DNA from 4 places in the Fulverythrobacter fulvus genome. Region 1 is predicted to be linked to each of the others. Evidence: predicted binding sites of a transcription regulator. Region 1 holds the regulator's gene; each other region holds the start of a gene.
The links. Region 1 encodes LexA, which represses DNA repair genes until DNA is damaged. Its sites were predicted from a motif close to GTTCCNCNCTTGTTCT; they were not measured.
Positions count from the first base shown of each region.

Region 2: a site for LexA is predicted at 3,031-3,046, ahead of WFP36_RS10465 (DNA recombination protein RmuC). Genes of this name have one in related genera too.
Region 3: a site for LexA is predicted at 3,512-3,527, ahead of recA (recombinase RecA). Genes of this name have one in related genera too.
Region 4: a site for LexA is predicted at 2,654-2,669, ahead of WFP36_RS05780 (ribonucleoside-diphosphate reductase subunit alpha). Genes of this name have one in related genera too.

Region 1 covers NZ_JBANRM010000001.1:219,430-225,128, reverse strand. Annotated here, with positions in the region: gene trpC (indole-3-glycerol phosphate synthase TrpC) at 13-798, shown strand; gene moaC (cyclic pyranopterin monophosphate synthase MoaC) at 963-1,439, shown strand; gene WFP36_RS01045 (molybdopterin molybdotransferase MoeA) at 1,444-2,640, shown strand; gene lexA (transcriptional repressor LexA) at 2,711-3,403, shown strand; gene WFP36_RS01035 (ComEC/Rec2 family competence protein) at 3,410-5,629, opposite strand; gene gltX (glutamate--tRNA ligase) at 5,658-5,699, shown strand, end outside.
Region 2 covers NZ_JBANRM010000003.1:153,834-159,532, forward strand. Annotated here, with positions in the region: gene WFP36_RS10450 (META domain-containing protein) at 1-23, shown strand, start outside; gene WFP36_RS10455 (YceI family protein) at 160-756, shown strand; gene WFP36_RS10460 (hypothetical protein) at 861-1,598, opposite strand; gene WFP36_RS10465 (DNA recombination protein RmuC) at 1,604-3,013, opposite strand; gene WFP36_RS10470 (formate--tetrahydrofolate ligase) at 3,293-4,960, shown strand; gene WFP36_RS10475 (Na/Pi symporter) at 5,038-5,699, opposite strand, start outside.
Region 3 covers NZ_JBANRM010000001.1:713,540-719,238, forward strand. Annotated here, with positions in the region: gene alaS (alanine--tRNA ligase) at 1-1,287, opposite strand, end outside; gene WFP36_RS03390 (class I SAM-dependent methyltransferase) at 1,389-2,213, opposite strand; gene recA (recombinase RecA) at 2,375-3,436, opposite strand; gene WFP36_RS03400 (DUF4139 domain-containing protein) at 3,571-5,115, opposite strand; gene WFP36_RS03405 (DUF4139 domain-containing protein) at 5,337-5,699, opposite strand, start outside.
Region 4 covers NZ_JBANRM010000002.1:3,782-9,480, forward strand. Annotated here, with positions in the region: gene WFP36_RS05775 (hypothetical protein) at 117-407, opposite strand; gene WFP36_RS05780 (ribonucleoside-diphosphate reductase subunit alpha) at 539-2,605, opposite strand; gene WFP36_RS05785 (iron chaperone) at 3,154-3,501, shown strand; gene WFP36_RS05790 (GIY-YIG nuclease family protein) at 3,627-3,926, opposite strand; gene nadB (L-aspartate oxidase) at 3,998-5,578, opposite strand; gene WFP36_RS05800 (ABC transporter ATP-binding protein) at 5,575-5,699, opposite strand, start outside.

The DNA of each region.
Region 1 (5,699 bases):
GGGGCCGGAACAATGGATAAACTCGCCGAAATCTGCGCCACCAAGCGCGAGGAAGTTGCCGCGCGCAAGCCGCTCGCTTCGCTGGCCGATCTCGATGCGCGCGCCGCCGGGCAGAGCGCACCGCGCGGCTTCCGCATGGCGCTGGAGGCCAAGGCTTCCCTCGGCTTCGGCCTGATCGCGGAGATCAAGAAGGCCAGCCCCAGCAAGGGCCTCATCCGCCCCGATTTCCACCCCGCCGACCATGCCCGCGCCTATGAAGCGGGCGGCGCAGCGTGCCTCTCGGTGCTGACCGATGCGCCCTATTTCCAGGGGCACGAGGATTTCCTGATCGAAGCGCGCGCCGCCTGCGCCCTGCCGGTGCTGCGCAAGGATTTCATGGTCGATCCGTGGCAGGTGGCCGAAGCCCGCGCCATCGGCGCCGATGCGATCCTGATCATCGTTGCCGCGCTGGAAGACGCACAGATGGCCGAGATCGAGGCTGCCGCCATCGAACGCGGCATGGACGTGCTGGTGGAAGTCCACAACGAGGCGGAGATGGAGCGTGCCGCCGCGCTCAAGTCCCGCCTCATCGGGGTCAATAATCGCGACCTCAAGACCTTCGTCACCGATCTCGGCACCACGGAACGCCTCGCCCCGCTGGCGCCGGAAGGCACTTTGCTGGTGGGCGAAAGCGGCATCAACAGCCATGCCGACATCCTGCGCCTTGCCAATGCCGGCGTGCGCTGTTTCCTGGTGGGCGAAAGCCTGATGCGGCAGGCAGATGTGACTGCGGCGACGAAGGCCCTGCTGGGCGCCTGAACATCCCACTCTGTCCTACAGGCCTTCACTCTGGCATGGGGATGGAATGAACGCACATTCGCACAGGGATTTCGGCCGCTTTTCCCGCTCGTCGCAGAGGGCCGCAAGCGATCACTCTGCACAGTGTCAACATTGTCAACTTCGGCGGAAAAGCGCGTAGCCAGATGACCAAGCTCACTCATCTCGACGAATCGGGCGCGGCCCGGATGGTGGACGTCGGCGCCAAGGCGGAAACGGCTCGCAAGGCAGTCGCAACCGGGCGTATCCGCATGTCGCCCGAAGCGCTGGATGCGATCCGCGAAGGCGACGCTCCCAAGGGTGACGTGCTCGCCGCGGCCCGCATTGCCGGGATCATGGCCGCCAAGAAGACGGGCGAACTGATCCCGCTGTGCCACCCGCTTTCGCTCGATGCCGTGACTGTCGACTTCACTTTCGAGGACGATGGCGTGCGCGCCACCGCCACGGCCAGCCTCACCGGGAAGACCGGGATCGAGATGGAAGCCATGACTGCCACCTCCATCGCGTTGCTGACCGTGTACGACATGGCCAAGGCGTTCGACAAAGGCATGGTGATCGAAGGCGTGCGCCTGCTCGCCAAGAGCGGCGGCAAATCGGGCGAATGGCGGGCACCGGAAGCCTAGGCAGATGAAGCCGCCCCTTCCCCTGAAAGAGGCTCAGGCCCGGCTGCTGGAAAGTGTCCATGCATTGCCGGCCGAGGATGTGCCGGTGGAGGCCGCGCTCGGCCGCTGCCTTGCCGCACCGCTCATTGCCCGGCGAACCCAGCCTGCCGCCGATCTTTCCGCGATGGATGGCTATGCCCTGCGCGAAGGTGAAGCCGGGCCCTGGCGCGTGGTGGGCGAAAGCGCGGCCGGGCACCCCTTCCCCGGAACAATTGCCCCCGGCGAAGCGATCCGCATTTCCACAGGCGCCCTGATGCCCGCAGGCGCGGATGCCGTACTGCTGCAGGAAAACGCCGCGCGCGATGGCGACAGGCTTAGCCTCAATGGCGAGGGTGAGCCGCGCGCGCGCCATATTCGCCGTGCGGGCTTCGACTTCCGCGGCGGTGACGAACTGCTCCCCGCAGGAACGCGGATCGGCCCGGCACAGGTCGCGCTCGCGCTTTCCTCCGGCAATGGCGCACTCGGCGTCCACCGCCGTCCGCGCCTTGCCATTATCGACAGCGGCGACGAACTGGCCGCCGATCCCGCCAAGTGCGCACCGCACCAGATACCCGCCAGCAATGGCGCGATGCTGGCGGCAATGACACAGGGGCTCGCCGCCGAAATCCGCCGCATCGGCCCGGTTGCCGACGATCTCGGCGCGCTGGCGGCGGCGTTCGATCGGGCAGGCGATGCCGAGTTGATCGTCACCAGTGGCGGCGCCTCGGTCGGCGATCACGATCTCATCCGCCCGGCGCTCGAAGCATGGGGTGCGCAAATCGACTTCTGGCGCGTGGCGATGAAGCCCGGCAAGCCGCTGCTCGTGGCCCGCAAGGGCAGCACGACCGTGCTGGGCCTGCCGGGCAATCCCGTTTCCAGCTTCGTTACCGCCTATTTCTTCCTGCTGCCCATGCTGCGAGCCCTTTCCGGGGATCGCCGCCCCCAGCCCGCCCCGATCCCGCTTCGGCTTGCGGGGGAAATGCCGGCAGGCGGGGCAAGGCTGGAATTCGTGCGGGCCTTGCTGGTGGATGGCGAGGCAGTGCCGGTCAGCGAAAAGGACTCGAGTGCCCTGCGTGCGATGGCCACTGCCGAATTGCTGCTGGAACGGCCTGCCAATGCCCCTCCAGCCACGCAGGGAAGCGTTGTTCCGGCCTATTGGATCGGAAATGGCGGGGTTGCTTGACTTGTAGGAAGAAGTTGCCTAGTTGTTCCGCATTCGTTCCCTAAATGGAACATTTGAGGAGGCCGCTTCGATGCTCACCGCCAAGCAACATGAGCTTCTGTTGTTCATCCAGACCCGTCTGGAAGAATCGGGCATTTCCCCGAGTTTCGAGGAAATGAAGGAAGCGCTGGACCTCAAGTCCAAGTCCGGAGTGCACCGCCTGATTTCCGCGCTGGAAGAACGCGGCTTCATCCGCCGCCTGCCCAATCGGGCCCGCGCGCTGGAAGTGCTCAAGAACCCCGAAGATGTGAACGCCAAGGGCAGCAAGCCCGCCGCTCCGGCCAATGATGCGGTGAGCCGCATCGCGACGCCGCCGCGCGCTCCGGCCTTTGCCGCCAATGACGTGATCGAGATTCCGCTTCACGGCAAGATCGCCGCAGGCGTTCCGATCGAGGCGCTGGAAAGCGACCGCACATTGCCGGTTCCCGCTGCACTGCTCGGCGCGGGCGATCATTATGCGCTGGAAGTGTCCGGCGATTCGATGATCGAGGCCGGCATTCTCGATGGCGACTTCGCGCTGGTGAAGCGTACCGACCATGCCCGCGATGGCGAAATCGTGGTGGCGCTGGTGCGGAACGAGGAAGCGACGCTCAAATATCTGCGCCGCGAAGGTGGCCGCATTCGCCTCGATCCGGCCAATGCCGCCTACGATCCGCAATATTACGAACCGCATGAAGTGATCGTGCAGGGCAAGCTGGCGGGCCTGCTGCGCCAGTATCACTGAGGCAATTCATCGAGACGATGTGGCAAGCGCGCCCGGCCCTGTGTCGCGGCGCGCTTGTCTGCTTCTCCACCAGCCATGATTGCCTTGCCCCTCGGCCACAGTCTTCACTTCATGCCTGCCGAGATAGATCGCGAGGCCACCGGTCTCGTCGAGGGAGCGGTGATCCGCCTTGATCCAACGCGGATGGCAGGATCGCGGCAGATAGCGGTCCGCCACGACGATGTCGGCCAGATCGCAGGCCGCGGCAAGTTGACGCTCGTCGATCCGCTCCTTGCTCAGCGCCAGCAGCAAGTGCCACTCGCGCCCACCCCGGTTTAGGGTCGCAACGCAGAAATCCGCGCTGCAGCGGGCTCCGTGCCACTGGGTCAATATCTGGACCTCGCCTTCGGTCCCGGCCATTTCCTGAAGAGTCTCGCGGGCAAAGCTGCTGCGCGATTCCCGCAGGACCAGCAGCCGCTCGCCTTCACCCGAAATGCCGACTTCCCGCCCGTCGCGCGAAATCAGGACATCCGGCACCGGCGTGATCGCCAGCAGGAAACAGGCAAGTCCCAGCGGCACTGCCGCAAAGAGCCGCACTCGCCCGCGCCACAACCCGAGCCAGAGCCCGCCTGTGACAAACAGGGCGAAGGCGCCCTTGCCCATTTGCGGCATCAACTTCACTGCGCCCGGCTGATCGGCGGTGAAATGGGCCAGCGCCAGCAGAAGCTCGAGCGATTTACCCGCCAGCCACCATGCCGGGCCGCCCAGCCCGACAGTGTCGAGCGCCAGCCCCAGCGCGATCAGCGGCATGGAAACGAAAGTCGTCAGCGGGATCGCGACGACATTGGCAAAGGCCCCGTAAAGCCCGGCGCGATGGAAATGGAACAGCACGACCGGCATCAGGGCGAATTCGATCACCAGCCCGGTAAGCAGCAGCATCGTCCCCCGGCGAAGCGCCAGCACCGGCCAGCCTTCATCGCGCGGGGCGAGGAAGGCCCGCACCGGACCGGCACCGTGCAGCGCGACGATCGCGATCACTGCCGCAAAGCTCATCTGGAAGCTCGGCCCCACCAGCGCTTCCGGCCAGAGCAGCAGCACGAATGCGGCCGCCACCGCGATGAGCCGCAAGGAGAGCGGCTCGCGCCCCAGGGCCAGCGCCAGCAATACCAGCACCGTACCGACGCAACTGCGCACTGTGGGAACCTCGGCCCCGGTCAGCAGGGTGTAGCCGATCCCCGCCAGTGCCGCGATGGCCGCCGCTGCCACGGGCAGGCGTACGCGCAGCGCCAGCCATGGCCACAAAGCCAGCAGCCTGATTGCGATGAAATAGGCCGCCGCGATCACCGCACTGACATGCAGCCCGCTGATCGATAGGAGGTGGGAGAGCCCGGCATCGCGCATCGCCACCTCGTCCGCGACCGCGATGGCACCCCGGTCGCCGCTCGCCAGCGCCGCGGCAATGGTACCGGGAGAACCGTCGAGCCGGGAACGGACATGATCCGCAAGACTGCGCTGCAAGGCGCCAAGGCCGCCGGACCGGGCGGCAGGCTCCACCAGTTCGGGCGAGGACAGGGCACTGCCTGTCCCCGCCAGCCCGTCAAACCAGGCGGCGCGGGCGAAATCGTAACTGCCCGGCAGTAGGGGCGGCGCGGGCGGCATGAGCCGGGCTCTGATCCTGACCCGGGCGCCCTCCCCCAATCCGGTAACGTCCTTTTCCAGCGGGAGATTGACCCGCACCTTGATTGCCCGCCCGGTTCCCGGCTCGCGCGTGGCGAGCACCAGCCTCACCCGGCCTTCGGCGGGCTGCTCGATCCGTTCGAGCACGCGGGCGTCGAATTCTCCCGCAACCGGCCGCGCAATCGGCTCCGTCCCGACCAATGAAGACTTCGCCCAGACGACCGCGACTCCGAGCGAGAATGCGAGTCCCATGGCGAATATTGCCATCCGCAAATGGGCGCGCCGGTCATCCGTGCGCCACAGGGCCAGTGCCGCCATGCCGCCCATGAACCCCGCCAGCATCGCAAATAGCCATTCCGCGGCGGTGCCAAGCACGAACCAGGCCCCGATTCCCGCGGAAAATGCCACTGCAAGCCAAGGTCCACGGTCGAATCCGGATGCGTCCAAAAATGCGTCGATCCTGTCTCCTGCGCTGGACAAGAGCCGTTCCATTCGCCAATGCGTCTGCTGCATCGCAGCATCCTGAGGCAGTTCCTCCAGCGGAACGGAAACGGGTGGGCTGTCTGCCATAAGAACAATGGAAAGGATCAAGTGGGTCATGGCAAGCGTTAGCGGCAATGCGTCGGCAACCGGCAGCACG
Region 2 (5,699 bases), on a different contig from region 1:
GGAGTCCGCAAGACGAGCACTGACATCTGCCGGACCGCTTCTGCCGCATGGACAGAGTCATCCGGGGAACCTATTGCCGCCAAAAGCGCTGTGAACGGAGCGCCGCGATCCGGCCCGCCCGCAGCCCGTTACAAGACTGGATATTGGGGAGAATTGAGCATGTTCCACCGCAAACCCGCCGCTTTCGGCCCTGCTGCCGCGATCGCCGCGCTGGCCCTGCTCACGATCCCTGCCGCAGCTGTCGGCCCCGAAATGTCCGCCCCGGGCTGGATCGTGGACCAATCCGCTTCGAAGCTGGGCTATGAAGGCGTCGGCAATAGCGAGAGCTTCGAGGGCAGCTTCGGCAAGTGGAGCGCGGAGATCAATTTCGACCCCGCCCATCTCGACCAGTCCATCGCCAAGGTGACCATCGACACCGGCAGCGCGAGCAGCGGCGATCCCTCGCGCGACGATCCCCTGCGCGAAGGCGAATGGTTCAATATCGGCGCCTTCCCCAACGCCACCTTCGCCACCAGTGGCATTACCTCGACCGGGCCGAATGCCTATGTGGCCGACGGTACGCTGACCATCCGCGGCATCAGCAAGCCGGTGAAGCTGCCCTTCACCCTGACCATCGAAGGCGACACGGCCAAGATGAAGGGCGAGGCCAAAATCGATCGCAAGGAATGGGGCCTTGGCGAAGGTTCCTGGCAGGACAAATCGGTCGACCCGAACGTGACCGTGAAAGTGGACATCACCGCCAAGCGCGCGGGCTGAGCCTTCCCTTCGTCATTGCGAGCGAGGGAAAGTTGCGCGGCCATCCGGGGCGCCAGATGCAAACGCCCCGGATCGTTTCGCTCGCGATGACGGCGACAGGCGGGTCAGTCTCCCGCCACGAAGGCGCTGATCGCCCAGCCCTCGTCGCGCTCTTCCACGATCAGGCGGTAATCCACCAGCGCGCGCAGTCTGTCCCACGCGATATAGCCTGACCCGCCCTCGCTATCGTCGACCTTGGCGAAGGGGCTCTGCTCGTCCGTGCTTTCCTGCAGTTCGACCATGTTCCAGTCGATGGTCTTCAGCACTTTCGCATCCGCGCGCGGCTCGGCCAGCAAAGGCACGCCCTGTCCGCGCACCAGCAGCAGCATGTAACTGTCCCGCTCGCCATAATCCTGCGCGAAATACCAGGGCATGGTGAAGCCGCCCTGCCGATTGACCGCGCAACCCAGCGGCAGGAGGTGCTCCAGCGCTTCCCACAGCCGGTAATCGGGATCGTCGAGCCGCCGGCGAAGCTCGGCCCTGCCCGCGCCTCCGCCGAAATCGAGCACCACGTCCGGAGCGGCCAGTGCCGCAAGCGCATCGGCATCGCGCTTCACCACCGCATCGGCCAGCCTGAGCCGGAATTCCTCCGCCGCACCGATCCCGCCGCACTGGTCCTGCGGGGCATAGGCCCCTTTCTGGCGGGGCGTAATCAACGAGGTGAGCAAAGTTTGCGCCGCATCCGACCCGGCCTGTGCGCTCTGCGCCGCTTTCGGCGCTGCCTCCGCCTTTTCGGACTTGCCGCAGGCGGCGAGCAGGCCGGTCAGGAGCAGCAGGGCGGCGGGGCGCAGCATTCCGGGCATTCGCGTCATTCCTCCTGTATGGCGGCCTCCCCGGCCTCCACAATGTCCGTGCCTTCCGCATCGGCCGCGACATAGCGAGGAGCCGCTTCGACCAGCGGCACGTCCTCGATCTCGCGCTTGCCGATCTCCACGCCCTTGTCCTTGAGACGGCGACCGGCGGACAAGACATTGCGCTCAAAGCTTCCCACAAACTTGTTGTAATTGCTTACCGCGCTGTCCAGACCTGACCCAACCCGCTTGAGATGCTCGGCTGCCACAGCCAGCCGGTCATAGAGTTCCGTGCCCATCCGGCCGATTTCCATAGCCTCGCGCGCCAGAGCGTCCTGCCGCCAGACCTGTGCCACCGTGCGCGCAATCGCCACCAGATTGGTGGGAGTTGCCAGCAGCACCTTGTTGCGAAAGGCGAAGTCCCACAATTCGGGGTCCTGCTCCAATGCGGCGGCCACGAAATGCTCGCCCGGCACGAACATCACCACGTAATCGGGCGCATCCTCGAACTGGCTCTGATAGCTCTTGGCACCGAGTTGCTGGACGTGGTTCTTCATGGCCCGCGCATGGGCGGCCAGCGCCAAATCGCGCCCTTCCTCCGTATCCGCCTCGAACGCCTCCTGATAGGCATTGAGCGAGACCTTGGCGTCGATCACCAGCTTCTTCTGGCCCGGCACATTCACGATCGCATCCGGCCGCAAGCGCCCGTCTTCCGTATTCACCGAATGCTCGGTGACGAAATCGGTGTGTTCGGAAAGGCCGCATTGCTCCAGCACATTGCGCAATTGCTGCTCGCCCCAGCGCCCGCGTGCCTTGGGGGCATTGCGCAGCGAATTGCCGAGCCGGGCAGCTTCTTGCCGCACCTGTTCCTGCCCTTCGCGCATCGACTGGATCAGTCCGGTAAGCTGGCCGAACGCGTCCACGCGCTTCGCTTCCAGCGTGGCGACCTGCTCCTCGTAACTCTTGAGCTTCTGGCCCACGGGTTCGAGCAAGGCGCGTATCTTCTGCTCGCCATTTTCCTCCGACTGGCGGAAACGCTCTTCCGCGCGCCTCAGGAACGCTTCCTGGGCCTCGCCCAGCACCTTGCTGCCGGCGTTCTGGAACTCCTTGAGCATATCCTCGCGCGCCTGGAGCAGCAGACGCTTCTGCTCTTCAAAGCCAGCCTCCCGCGCCTTGAGCACAGTGAGTTCCTCGCGCGCCCGGTCAAGCTGGCCCGCCAGCGTGTCAGCACGTGCCGCCCGCTCGCTCATCGTCGCGAGTTCCGGCGCCATCCGGGCGAGCTTTTCCGAAAGCTCCCGCCCTGCCGCTTCCGCTGCATCGAGCCGCCTCTTCAGTTCCGCTGCGGGTCGACCGCCGAAGAACCAGCCCAGACCCAGCCCGAAGGCAAGAGCCACAAGTGCAGCAATAACAAGGAACAGCGCGTCCATCCGACCAGCCTGAAATGAGAACGAAATGGGAACTTACCCAAGCCTGTCTGATGGCACAAGGCCCCCACCGCAACGATCCACCGCCGATTGCCACGAGAAGGCAAGAATCCGTCCCAAGAATCACCCTTGAGGATTCGCACAGGAAAATTGTATGAGCCGCTTACAAATTTCAGAATCACGAAATCTTCGTGAGTGCGAAATGGCGGATGGCCGGGCTCGCGCCTTGCCAGACGTACCCGGAAGTTCGAACTGCCCTTAAGACAACAAGGACGAGAAGCGATGCCTACTGATATCGAAATCGCACGCCAGGCCACGCTGGCCCCGATCACCGAAGTCGCCAAGAAGGCCGGCGTTCCCGATGAGGCGCTGATCCCTTACGGCAAGTACAAGGCCAAGATCGACCGTGACCTGCTGCCCCCCGCGCTGGCTCCGGGCAAGCTGATCCTCGTTACCGCCATCAACCCGACCCCGGCCGGCGAAGGCAAGACCACCACTTCGGTCGGTCTGTCGGACGCCCTGCACCGCATCGGCAAGAAGACCCTGCTCTGCCTGCGCGAACCCTCGCTGGGTCCGTGCTTCGGCGTGAAGGGTGGCGGCGCCGGCGGCGGCAAGAGCCAGGTCATGCCGATGGATGAAATCAACCTGCACTTCACGGGTGACTTCCACGCCATCACTTCGGCCCACAACCTGCTGTCGGCCATGATCGACAACCACATCTACTGGGGCAACGAACAGAACATCGACCTGCGCCGCGTGACCTGGCGCCGCGTTCTGGACATGAACGATCGCGCCCTGCGCCAGATCGTCGGCCCGCTGGGCGGCGTTTCGAACGGCTATCCGCGCGAAACCGGCTTCGACATCACCGTCGCTTCCGAAATCATGGCCATCCTGTGCCTCGCTTCGGACCTCAAGGACCTGCAGAAGCGCCTGGGCGACATCATCATCGGCTATCGCCGCGACAAGACCCCGGTCTTCTGCCGCGACGTGAAGGCCGACAGCTCGATGACCGTTCTGCTCAAGGACGCCATCCTGCCGAACCTGGTGCAGACGCTGGAAAACAACCCGGCCTTCCTGCACGGCGGCCCCTTCGCCAACATCGCCCATGGCTGTAACTCGGTGATCGCCACCAAGACCGCGCTGGTCATGGCCGATTACGTGGTGACCGAAGCCGGCTTCGGTGCCGACCTCGGCGCCGAGAAGTTCATGGACATCAAGTGCCGCCTCGCCGGCCTGAAGCCCGATGCCGTGGTGCTGGTCGCCACCGTGCGCGCGCTCAAGATGAATGGCGGCGTTTCCAAGGCCGACCTGACCAAGGGCGAGAACGTGGAAGCCGTGCGCAAGGGTTCGGTGAACCTGAAGCGTCACATCGAAAACGTGAAGAAGTTCGGCATCACGCCGACCATCGCGATCAACCACTTCTACCTCGATACCGATGCCGAACTGGCCGTGATCAAGGAAATGGCTGAAAGCTTCGGCGCCGAAGCCGTGATCTGCAAGCACTGGGCCGATGGTGGCGCGGGTGCGGAAGAACTGGCACACATCGTTGCTGCCAAGGCCGATGCCGGTGCGCCGGACTGGGCCCCGCTCTATCCCGACGAAATGCCGCTGGCCGAGAAGATCGAAACGGTCTGCAAGGAAATCTACCGCGCAGAAACCGTCACGATGTCGCCTGCGGTGAAGAGCCAGCTCAAGCAGTGGGAAGAAATGGGCTACGGCAACTTCCCCGTCTGCATGGCGAAGACGCAGTACAGCTTCTCGACCGATCCGACGCAGCTGGGCGCGCCCGAAGGCTTCGACGTAACGATCCGCGAAGTGCGCATTTCGGCCGGTGCCGGCTTCATTGTCGCCATTGCCGGCGACATCATGACCATGCCGGGCCTGCCCAAGGTTCCCTCGGCCGAGGCGATCTACCTCGACGAGAACGGCCAGATCGAAGGCCTGTTCTAAGCAACAGGTCCAGACGGACAAAGGAAAGGCCGCCCCTCACCGGGCGGCCTTTTCGTTTGGGCGTCGTCAGCGCCGGACTATGAAAGCGCGGGCCGCTTTTCCAGCAGAGCCGCAAGGCGGCGGATCGCCCAGGCGATGCGCTCGTAAGTGCTGGTGATCGCCAATATCTGGCTGCGTTCTTCCGGTGTGTGATGATGCGAGGCAGCGAGATAGGCCTTGCGCATCGCCTCCATCCGCTCCCCGCAATCGCGCGTCTTTTCCTCGATCAGGGGGAAGTCCGCCGGGTTGCTCGTCTTCATTGCATCGTCCGCCAGATCGAGCAGGGCATCGAGTTCTGCCAGAATGCGCGCGCGCATGTCATGCAGATGCGGATCGAGCACATGGGCGGCCTGCCACAATTCGAAACAGGCTTCGTCGAGCGTGTGGAGCAGATGTTGGCGCTTCTGCTGGCCCAGCAGCCATTCGGTATCCTCGCCCGACATTTCGCGCGCCATGAGATCGACCTGCACCCGCTCGATCACGCCGGAGACGAGATCGAAGGCTTCGCGATATTCCTCGGGGCTCGGTCCTTCCTCGTCCTCTCCCCGCAAGGCCGCGCCATAGGCAGGCAGGCGCTCGAACAGGCGCAATTGCTCCATCTCCGCCAGCAGCAGCACCGTATGCGGGCTCTCCGCACCGTCATTGTGGAGGTATTTCGGTTGCCCCAGTTCCTCGGCCGGGAGCGGCGGCGACAGGCGGG
Region 3 (5,699 bases), 490 kb from region 1:
GGCAGCGGCTTTCTGGCGGGCCATGGCGGCATCGAAGCCGGCCTTGTCCACGCCGATACCGCGCGAACGCAGCGCGTCCTCGGTCAGATCGTAAGGGAAACCGAAAGTGTCATAGAGCTTGAAGGCCGTCTCGCCCGGAAGCTCCGACCCTTCGCCCAGATTGCCGGTTTCTTCTTCCAGCAGGCGCAAGCCCTTTTCGAGCGTCTGGCGGAAACGGGTTTCCTCGCGCTCAAGCGTTTCCTCGATCAGGCTCTGGGCGCGGGTCAGTTCGGGATAGGCCTGGCCCATCTCGGTAACCAGTGCGGGCACCAGGCGGTGCATCAGCGGCTCGGCCGCGCCCAGCAGATGCGCGTGGCGCATGGCGCGGCGCATGATCCGGCGCAGCACATAGCCGCGGCCTTCATTCGAAGGCAGCACGCCATCGGCGATCAGGAAGCTGGTGGAGCGCAAATGATCCGCGATCACGCGGTGGCTGGCGGTGTGATCGCCTTCGGCCTTCACCTTGGTGAGTTCGACCGACTGGTTGATCAGCGCCTGGAACGTATCCGTCTCGAACACCGAATGGACGCCCTGCATCACGGTGGAGATACGCTCCAGCCCCATGCCGGTATCGATGCTGGGGCGCGGCAGATCGCCGATGATCTGGTCGGCTTCCTGCATGTGCTGCATGAAGACGAGGTTCCAGATTTCGACGAAGCGATCGCCGTCTTCCTCGGGCGATCCCGGAGGGCCGCCCCATATTTCAGGGCCGTGATCCCAGAAGATTTCCGAACAGGGGCCGCAGGGACCGTCCGAGCCCATGGCCCAGAAATTATCCTTGGTGGCGATGCGGATGATGCGCTCGTCCGGCAGGCCGGCGATCTTCTTCCACAGGTTCCAGGCCTCGTCATCCGTGTGATAGACGGTGACCGAGAGGCGATCCTTCGCCAGCCCGAACTCGCCCGTCACCAGGTTCCAGGCCAGTTCGATCGCGCGTTCCTTGAAGTAGTCGCCGAAGGAGAAGTTGCCCAGCATCTCGAACAGGGTGAGATGGCGGGCAGTATAGCCGACATTGTCCAGATCGTTGTGCTTGCCCCCGGCGCGCACGCATTTCTGCGAACTGGCCGCGCGCGGCGCGGGCGGGGTTTCGAGCCCGGTAAAGACGTTCTTGAACGGGACCATGCCCGCATTGACGAACATCAGCGTGGGATCGTTATACGGCACAAGCGGCGCCGAAGGCATGACCTGATGCCCGTTGGCCCCGAAATAATCGAGGAATGTGCGGCGGATATCGTTCGACGAGTTCATGGCCCGCAACTAGGGGCTGTGAAAGCGAAAGCCAAGCCCGAGATGCATCGATGAATGCCGCTTTTGCGCCAAATCCGGACCGGGGATGCCGGCGCGGGCTTTTACTTGCGCTTTGCCGTAACGACCCATGCCCCCGCGGCGAAGGCAATGATGCCTTCGACTTCATGCGAGGCGGCAAAACTGCGCAGCTTCTTGCGAAAGGCGGCCTGCTCGTCCTGCGTCATGGCCGCCATGGCGCTCGCCACCGGGCCAATGGTCGAGAAATAGGCCACGGCATCGCTTACCGGATCTTCCCCGGAACCGACTACCATCGCGAAATCGAAGGGATCGAGCTGGATATCGGTCCAGCCTGCAGCGGTGAGGATGCGCTTGACCCGGTCGGGATCGGCGAAGGCCATCGGCCCCGGAGCCTCGGGATCGGGCGGGGTTTCGGGGGGCGGGAGCAAGCTGGCGACAGCAGTGAATATCTCGTTCACTGCCGGAGAGCGGAAACAGGTGAACAGCAGCCCTGCCCCTGGCGCGGCAATGGACGCCATATGGGTAAAGGCGGCGATCGGATCGGCGAAGAACATCACGCCATGGCGCGAGATCAGCAGTTCCGGCCGGAAGTCGCCTTGCGGAACCCAGCGCGAGGCATCGCCCAGGGCGAAGGCGGCATTGGACAGATTGCGGCCGCGATCGCGAGCGACTTCGATCAATTGGGGCGAGATATCGACGCCCATGACATCGACATTGGGCCGTCCGCGGGCAATGGCGAGCGATAATTCGCCTGCGCCGCAGCCGATATCCAGCACGCTGTCAAAGGTGACATCTCGCGTGGCGCGCAACAGGCGCTCGGTCAGGCCACCCCAACTGCGATCGGTCCGGCGCCATTCGGCGGCCCAGTTGCTACCGGCGTCCCCTTCCCAATCCATCACCCTCGACATGACATCCGCACCTTGTCGTTGCCCCAACAAGCCGTGAGGCTAGACCCTCCGCGCCCTCGCGCCAAGCGGCGACACGAAAAAGCCGGCGCGAGACCCGTCAAGGGAAAACTCGCACCGGCTTCGTTCTCGCAAACACCGCGCAAGGCGGCGCTTCTTGAGGATCAGTCTTCGGAGTCCGCGTCCGGCCCCGTCATCATCTCCTCGGCAACCTGATCGGTCCGGCCGCGAATGGCGGCTTCCAACCGGTCGCAAATCTCGGGATTTTCCTTGAGATAGGTCTTGGCGTTTTCACGCCCCTGCCCGATCCGGATGCTGTCATAGCTGAACCACGAACCGGATTTCTCGACGAGGCCGACCTTCACGCCGAGATCGAGAATCTCGCCGATCTTGGAAATGCCTTCGCCATACATGATGTCGAATTCCACCTGCTTGAACGGCGGAGCGACCTTGTTCTTTACTACTTTTACGCGTGTGGCGTTGCCGACAATCTCTTCGCGGTCCTTGATCTGGCCGGTGCGGCGGATATCGAGGCGGACGGAAGCGTAGAATTTCAAGGCGTTACCGCCAGTCGTGGTTTCCGGATTACCGTACATCACGCCGATCTTCATGCGCAGCTGGTTGATAAAGATCACCATGCAGCGCGAGCGGCTGATCGAGCCGGTGAGCTTGCGCAGGGATTGCGACATGAGGCGGGCCTGCAGGCCGACATGGCTATCGCCCATCTCGCCCTCGATTTCGGCCCGGGGAACCAGAGCGGCAACCGAATCGACAACCAGCACGTCGATCGCATTGGAGCGCACCAGCGTGTCGGTGATTTCGAGCGCCTGCTCGCCCGTGTCGGGCTGCGAGACGATCAGTTCATCGATGTTGACGCCCAGTTTCTTGGCATAGACCGGATCGAGCGCATGTTCGGCATCGATAAAGGCCGCCGTGCCGCCGGACTTCTGCGCTTCGGCAATGACGTGAAGCGCCAGCGTGGTCTTGCCCGAGCTTTCCGGCCCATAGACCTCGATCACGCGGCCGCGCGGCAGGCCGCCGACGCCAAGGGCGATATCGAGACCGAGCGAACCGGTGGAAATGGCTTCCACCTGCATCGCTTCCTTCGAGCCCAGCTTCATTGCCGAACCCTTGCCGAAAGCACGGTCGATCTGTGCGAGAGCGGCGTCCAGCGCCTTCTGACGGTCCATAGTATCCTTATCCACGAGCTTAAGTTGCGTCGCCATCTGGGGCCTCCGTCAGTGCCTAGAGCCAAGACCGGAAAGGTCAACTGACGGAAGATGTATCGCATTTGTTCTCATGGAACAAGAGTGGAACGAAATATTTTCGTCACTCCGGAAACTCGCTGTTTTCTGCCGCTTCAGCTATCCTCCGCCTCGGTGGAACGCACTTCCCAGTCAATGTTGACGGAGGTGCCGGCGGGAATCGTCCGTTCGATCACCCACTGGCCGTCCTTCACGGACATGCCCTTCACCTTCTTGCGCACCGCCCAGTCCGCCGGGCGGCCCAGTTCGACGCGGGCCTTGATCGGATGGCGATTGGCATTGGTCAGCGTGGCACGGGTCGGCAGCCAGGGATTGCCCTCATCGCCAGGCTCGGCCTCGGTCTGCCGGGCACAAAGGGCGAAGGCATTGGGGCTCTCGCCCAGCGAAATCTCCACGTCCTGCCCTTCGGCATAATCGCGCAGATTCTCCTCGCCGACCAGCAATTCGCCGCCCGAGGACGGTTCGAACAGGGACACCCCGCCCATCGGCAGGGCCACGCCCAATCCGTGCTTCTTGTCGTTCTTCGTCTTGAGCACACGGCGCAGGGCGCGTGGATCGTCATAATCGTCCCACGGAGAACAGGAGGCGCGATATTCCAACTCGCCCTGGACCGCGTCCTTGTCGAGGAAGGCAACCTGCTTCATCGACTTCGAGGCGACGGTAACCCGCTCGGGCACCCGATAGAGCTTGAGATCGCCGAGAGCTTCCTCGGTGGCGACCATGGCGACCGGAGACGCCATCGCCTTTTCCATACGCGCGCCGGTTACCACGATATTGTCATAGTCTGCCATCGAAGCGGGTGGTGGCGGGGCAGGAGACTGCATCGGCATGAATTGCGGGAGTTGTTCAGGCGATCCCGCCGCCGTGCTGCCAATCGGATAGCAGGTCAGATACAGCCCGCGCCCTTGTGGCGGGTCGGACAGGCCCTGAAAATCGCTCTCCACATTGAGTTTGCCTGCAACCACCAGCAGCGTGGCATCCTCGAAGCTCTGGCCATTGTCGTTCACCAACGTGAGCCAGCTCCGCAGGCGCAGCTTCTCCTTGCCGGAGGGTGCCGCATCCTGGAACGTGCCGACATAATGGGCCTGCCAGTCGAAGCCCCAGGCGATGTAAGTCAACTGAACCTGATAGGTGCCGCCGCTGGCATCGCGCGTATCGATGCTGAAGACGGGCTGGGCCGAAAGGCCGTCGGGCACACGGTCGAAGGTCAGCTTTTCGGGGATGCCGGCGCAGCGCACTGCCTCATAACCCTGCGCGGTCTGGAGGACGAGGCCGCCATCTGCGCGGGTACGTACCACGGCGCTTTCGGCAGTCTGCGCGCCCGTCGCCGGATTGGTGCGAGTGATCGTGACCCGGTTGCCCAAAGTCCCGTCCACCAGGGCGGCGGGGGAGAGCAGGTCCGCATTGCGGTTCTTCTCGATCGTCCCGCCCGGCAGGCCGGTGACGATGGCGCTGACGGCCACCATTCCTTCGGCCACGCCCTCGAACCGGATGGTCGATTCGCCCGGAGGGAGCGTTACGGTGCGAGTCTCGTTGATCATCGCAAAGCCTCGCGGCCAATTGCGATTGATCTGGGCATCCGGCCCGCGATCCGGATCGCGATAGAGGGTGACCGAGACGGCACTGGGAGTGGAAGCCATCACGGCATCGCGGGCAGTGGCTGGGGTCAGAGGCAAGCCGAACAGCAAGGCTGCGAACAGGGCGCGCCCTGTCCAGCCCCTCCCCCTCAAGGGGGAGGCCGGGTGGGGGGGGTGCGCCACGCCAGCAGCGGACGCGAGGCCTTGCCTCGCTCCCCCTCCCCTCGGTCCCCTCCCCGCCGGGGAGAGGAGGATCATGCGGGTGGCGCGCGCCATGCCGGGCCTCAGTAACGCGTTTCGTAAGTGACCCGGACGACCCGCTCGCCATTGGCGGGAACGGGCACAGTCCATTTCCGGCGGTCGGCATTGAGCTGTTCGCCCGGCACATCCTCACTCACGATGCGGAAGTCCCGGCCCCACCAGCCATAATCAAGCCCGCTCTGGAACAGATCGACATTCACAGGCTGCGATTTCGCATTGGTGAGAGTGTAGCGCATAGTGGTGCGGTAATAGGTTACGGGCCGCTCGGCCTCGCCCTGCACCACGCTGCCATCTTCCTTAATCACGCGCCAGCGGGCGGATTTCTCCCACTCTGCGCCGGTGATTTTCTCGCGCTTTTCGACTTCGGCCTTCACGAAGATGTCGAA
Region 4 (5,699 bases), on a different contig from region 1:
GCGTTATAGTTCGTCATTGCGAGCGCAGCGAAGCAATCCAGGGCGTAACGCATTGCGCTCTGGATTGCTTCGGGCCGCTGGCCCTCGCAATGACGATGCGGCCAAACAATCTCGTTTCAAGCGCCAGAGGCCCGCGCATCCACCATCTCCACCGCTTCCTCCGTCATCGCCCAGCTCCAGATCGCGACGCTGGCGATGGCCCCGAAGGCGAAGCCCGCCAGCATCACCATCACAAGTCCGCGCGGCGGCGGGATGCGCCGGCGGCCCAGCACCGGGCCGGGCTCGATAATGTCGCTGTGGCGGAACAGGCGCGCCACGGCGCGCGCATTGATCATCAGCCACACGCCGGTGCCCGCAGTGAGCACGATGGCGAGGGCCAGCAGGATCTGGGGAACGTAAAGGGGCATTTCGGGCACTCCTCGGGATCGTCGAATCCCCCCGGTGCCCATGCCTCGATATGTGAAACGGGCGGGCGGCGCGGATGGTTCCGCAGCGCCGCCCGCCCTCTATTCGTTTCGCCGCGTCTAACGGCAGATTCTTACTGGCAGGCGAGACATTCCTCGTAATCGGTCTGGCCGCCGGCGCTGAGTTCGATCTTCGGCGCGTCGGCAGTGTTGTCCGCCTCCACCCCGCCGGCGAAGCCCGCGCGCTGCACGCTCTTGGAGCGCAGGTAATAGAGCGACTTGATGCCCTTCTCCCATGCCTGGAAGTGCAGCATCAGCAGGTCCCACTTGTCGACATCGGCCGGGATGAACAGATTGAGGCTCTGCGCCTGATCGATGAAGGGCGCACGGTCGGCCGCGAATTCCAGCAGCCAGCGCTGGTCGATCTCGAAGCTGGTCTTGTAGACGGCCTTTTCCTCCGGCGAGAGGAAGTCGAGATGCTGGACCGAGCCGCCGCGTTCCAGGATCGTGTTCCACACATTGGTGGAATCCTTGGACTTCGCCTGCAGCAGCTTTTCCAGATAGGGGTTCTTCACCACGAAGCTGCCCGACAGGGTCTTGTGCGTGTAGATATTCGCCGGGATCGGTTCGATGCAGGCGCTGGTGCCGCCGCAGATGATGCTGATCGACGCGGTGGGCGCGATTGCCATCTTGCAGCTGAAGCGTTCCATCACGCCCTGATCAGCCGCGTCCGGGCAAGCGCCGCGTTCTTCGGCCAGCAGCATCGAGGCCTCGTTGGCCTTGGCGCTGATATGCTTGAACATCTTGAGGTTCCACGCCTTCGCCATCGCGCTTTCCATCGCGATGCCCTTCATCTGGAGGAAGGAGTGGAAGCCCATCACGCCCAGGCCGACAGACCGTTCACGCTCGGCGGAATATTTGGCGCGGGCCATCTCGCTGGGCGCGCGGTCGATATAGTCCTGCAGCACGTTGTCGAGGAAGCGCATCACGTCTTCCACGAAGCGCTTGTCGGTGTTCCACTGGTCCCAGGTCTCGAGATTGAGCGAGGAGAGGCAGCACACCGCCGTACGATCGTTGCCGAGGTGGTCCTTGCCAGTGGGCAGGGTGATTTCCGAACACAGGTTGGAGGTGGAAACCTTCAACCCCAGGTCGCGGTGATGCTTGGGCATCATCCGGTTCACCGTATCGGAGAAGACGATATAGGGCTCACCCGTGGCGAGGCGGGTTTCGACCAGCTTCTGGAACAGGCTGCGCGCATCGACCTTGCCGCGCACGGAACCGTCCTTCGGGCTCTTCAGCTCGAATTCCTTGCCGTCCCGCACGGCTTCCATGAAGTCGTCGGTCAGCAGCACGCCGTGGTGCAGGTTCAGCGCCTTGCGGTTGAAGTCCCCCGAGGGTTTGCGGATTTCTAGGAATTCCTCGATTTCCGGGTGCGACACGTCGAGATAGCAGGCCGCCGAGCCGCGACGCAGCGAACCCTGCGAAATGGCCAGCGTCAGACTGTCCATCACGCGCACGAAGGGGATGATGCCGCTGGTCTTGCCGTTGAGGCCCACCGGCTCGCCAATGCCGCGCACCGCACCCCAATAGGTGCCGATGCCGCCGCCGCGCGAGGCGAGCCAGACGTTTTCGTTCCAGGTGCCGACAATGCCTTCGAGGCTGTCCGACACGGAATTGAGATAGCAGCTGATCGGCAAGCCGCGATTGGTGCCGCCGTTCGACAACACGGGCGTCGCCGGCATGAACCACAGGCGCGAGATGTAATCGTACAGGCGCTGGGCGTGATCGGCATCGTCCGCATAGGCATCGGCCACGCGGGCGAACAGGTCCTGGAAATCCTCGCCGGGCAGCAGATAGCGGTCGGTCAGGGTTTCCTTGCCGAAATCGGTCAGCAGCGCATCGCGGCTGGTATCGGTCACCACATCGAAGCGGCGCGGGCGCACGGACTTGGAATCGTCCTTGGGCGCAGCGGCACTCTGGGCGGCAGCCGTCATCGCCTGCGCAAGCGCATCGGCGGCGGCCGTTTCCACCAAAGTCTCGGTGGCTGTATCCTTGCTGTCCATCGTCATTGCCGGGCCATCTGTCTTGCCTTGGTTCTTTCCAGCCTTGGTTTCCTGCTGCGCGCCATCGGCATCCTTGCCGGCCAGCGCGTCCACATCGTCGAGCCCCATCGCAGCTCCGTCCCCAGTCCTGAAATCCATGTACGAGCCCCCGATCTGATCATCCCGGGCATCGGTTTCAATGCCCGTGTTCCGCATTCGTTCGAATCGGCAGCCAAGCGATCAGACTACCAATTCGAGGCCCCGGACAGGGAAAAACTTTTCCCCCGCCTGTCCCCAGCCGAATGGCCGGCGGGCTTCCCTGACCGACCCGATCCGCATTTCTCGGGGGCGATTCGCCTCCCGCTACGGAAACTAGGTCTTGTGGGTACCCCCCGCTGTTCGACCTAGGCATAGTGCTTTTACCGGGAATCAGGCGCAAGGCCTTAAATGGGGGATTCACTATATATGACGCAGTCAAGACTCGGTGTCCTAGCCAGGCAATACAGCGCGACGCGCGGTCAAAGCTGGGCTGGCGAGAGGCGCAAGAGTCAAAATGAATCCGGGCAAAAATTTTGCTGTGAAGTTTTCTCTTTCGGGGCTTTGAATCAATCGAATCGGAGCTGGAAATTTTGCTGCGCAGGAAAGCGCGGAAATGCCCTGTTTCGAAGCCAGGGCCATTCTCGAAGCCGGGGGGAAGAACCGCAGCCATGACCGCACCCGATCCGCATGCCGACTATCTCGCCCGCCAGCCGCAAGAGATTCGCGCCCTTCTGGAAGCGATCCGCGCGGAGGCCGAACGGCGCGTGCCGGATGCGCAGCGCTGCATCGCCTATCAGATGCCCGCCCTGCGCAAGGGGCGAGTGTTCTTCTATTTCGCGGCCTTCCGGAAGCACCTGGGCATCTATCCCCCGGTGCACGAACCCGCCGCCCTGGTGGAGGAACTGGCCCCATGGCGCGGGCCCAAGGGCAACCTCGCCTTCCCGCTGAAAGACCCGCTGCCGCTGGAGCTGATCGGCCGCGTGGCCGAGGCGCTGGCGGGGCAGTATGGGAAGTAAGGAAACGGCGGCGCGTGGCCTTCGACAGGCTCAGGCTGGGCGGTCGTTGTATTTTGCCGCTCTACACATAAGCCGATCACACCACATCCGCTCAGCCTGAGCCTGTCGGAGGCCACGCGCCCACATCACCCGACAGTCCGCGAACCCTGCCGACTAACCGAAAGCCGGGAAACCAACTCCCAATCCCCTGCAATGAGGGCTTCCTTCTTCGCCCTGCTCCAGCCCTTGATCCGGTGCTCTGCCGCGAAGGCACCGTCCCGGCTGGGGAAGCTGTCGGACCAGACGAGTTCGACCGGCAATCTCTTCGCCGTATAACCGCCCAGCGCACCGGTCTGGTGCTGGGTCATACGCAGGTCGAGGTCATCCGTGTGGCCGGCATAATAGCTGCCGTCGTTGCAGCGCAGGAGATATGCGTAGAACGCCATCCACTGGGGCTAACGGTTTCCCGTGGCCTTCGACAAGCTCAGGCTGGGCGGATGTGGAGCGAACTGGCTGCCTAAGGCACCAGCACCGTATCCAGCGCCTCCGGCAGCATGCCCGGATAATCCAGCGTGTAGTGCAGCCCCCGGCTCTCGTGGCGCTTCAAGGCGCTGCGCACGATCAGGTCGGCGCATTGCAGCAGGTTGCGCAGCTCGATGAGGTCCGTGGTCACGCGGAAGTGGCCGTAATAATCCTCGATTTCCTCGTAGAGCAGCTTGATGCGGTGCTGCGCGCGTTCCAGCCTCTTGGTGGTGCGCACGATGCCGACATAGTTCCACATGAACCGCCGGATCTCGGTCCAGTTCTGCTTGATGATCACGGCCTCGTCCGAATCCGTCACGCGGCTTTCGTCCCACGGGCGGACCTGGGGCGGGGCGTCGAAACTGTCCCAGCGGGCGAGAATGTCCTTGGCCGCCGCCTCGCCGAACACGAAGCATTCCAGCAGGCTGTTGGAGGCGAGGCGGTTCGCCCCGTGCAGCCCGCTTTCGCTGCATTCGCCCGCGGCATAGAGGCCGGGCAGGTCCGTGCGGCCCTGAAGGTCCGTCAGGATGCCGCCGCAGGTATAATGCTGCGCGGGCACCACCGGGATCGGCTCCTTCGTCATGTCGATGCCGAGGCCCAGCAGCTTTTCGTGGATGTTCGGGAAATGCTCCCGCACGAATTCGGGCGGCTGGTGGCTGATGTCGAGATGGACGTAATCCAGCCCGAAGCGCTTGATCTCGGAATCGATCGCACGGGCGACCACGTCGCGCGGGGCCAGTTCCAGCCGCTCGGGATCGTAATATTCCATGAAGCGCTTGCCGGTGCGCGGATTGATCAGCCGCCCGCCTTCACCTCGCACTGCCTCGGTAATGAGGAAGTTCTTGACCTCCAGATTGTAGAGGCAGGTCGGGTGGAACTGCATCATCTCCATGTTGGAGACGCGGGCCCCCGCGCGCCAGGCCATGGCGATGCCGTCGCCCGTGGCGCCGCGCGGCGCGGTGGAGAACTGATAGACGCGCCCCGCCCCGCCCGAGGCCATGATGGTCGCCCGCGCCGTGTAGGCTTCCACCCGGTCGGTCTCGGTATTGAGCGCATAGACGCCCCACACCCGGCCCGACCCGGAATAGCGCAGCTCGTTCTTGCCGGTGATCAGTTCGATACAGCTGCGATTGGGCAGCAGAGTGATGTTGGGATGTTCCTCCGCCGCCTTGAGCAGAGCCATCTGCACGGCCCAGCCGGTGGCATCGGCCACATGCACGATCCGGCGATGCGAATGGCCGCCCTCGCGCGTGAGGTGCAGATTGGCCCCTTCGGTGTTGAACGGCACGCCCAGCTCGATCAGCCGGTCGATCGCATGAGGCGCGCTTTCGATCACGAATTCCACCGTCTCGCGCCGGTTGAGCCCGGCCCCGGCGATCATCGTGTCGCGGATATGCTCCTCGAACGTGTCCCCGGCATCGAGCACGGCAGCGATCCCGCCCTGCGCCCAGGCAGTGGAGCCCGAATTGAGCGCGCCCTTGGCCAGCACCAGCACCTTGCAGCGCTCGGCCAGCGTCAGCGCCGCGGTAAGCCCCGCCGCGCCGGAGCCGATGATGAGGACATCCGCCTTGCTCATGCAGCTTCCCGCGAGCTGGTCAGCTGGACGAACACATCCTCAAGGTCCGGTTCCTGCGTGGAGACGTCCACGATGACGAAGCCCTGCGCCTGCACCTGGCCGAGCACTTCGCCGGCAGTGA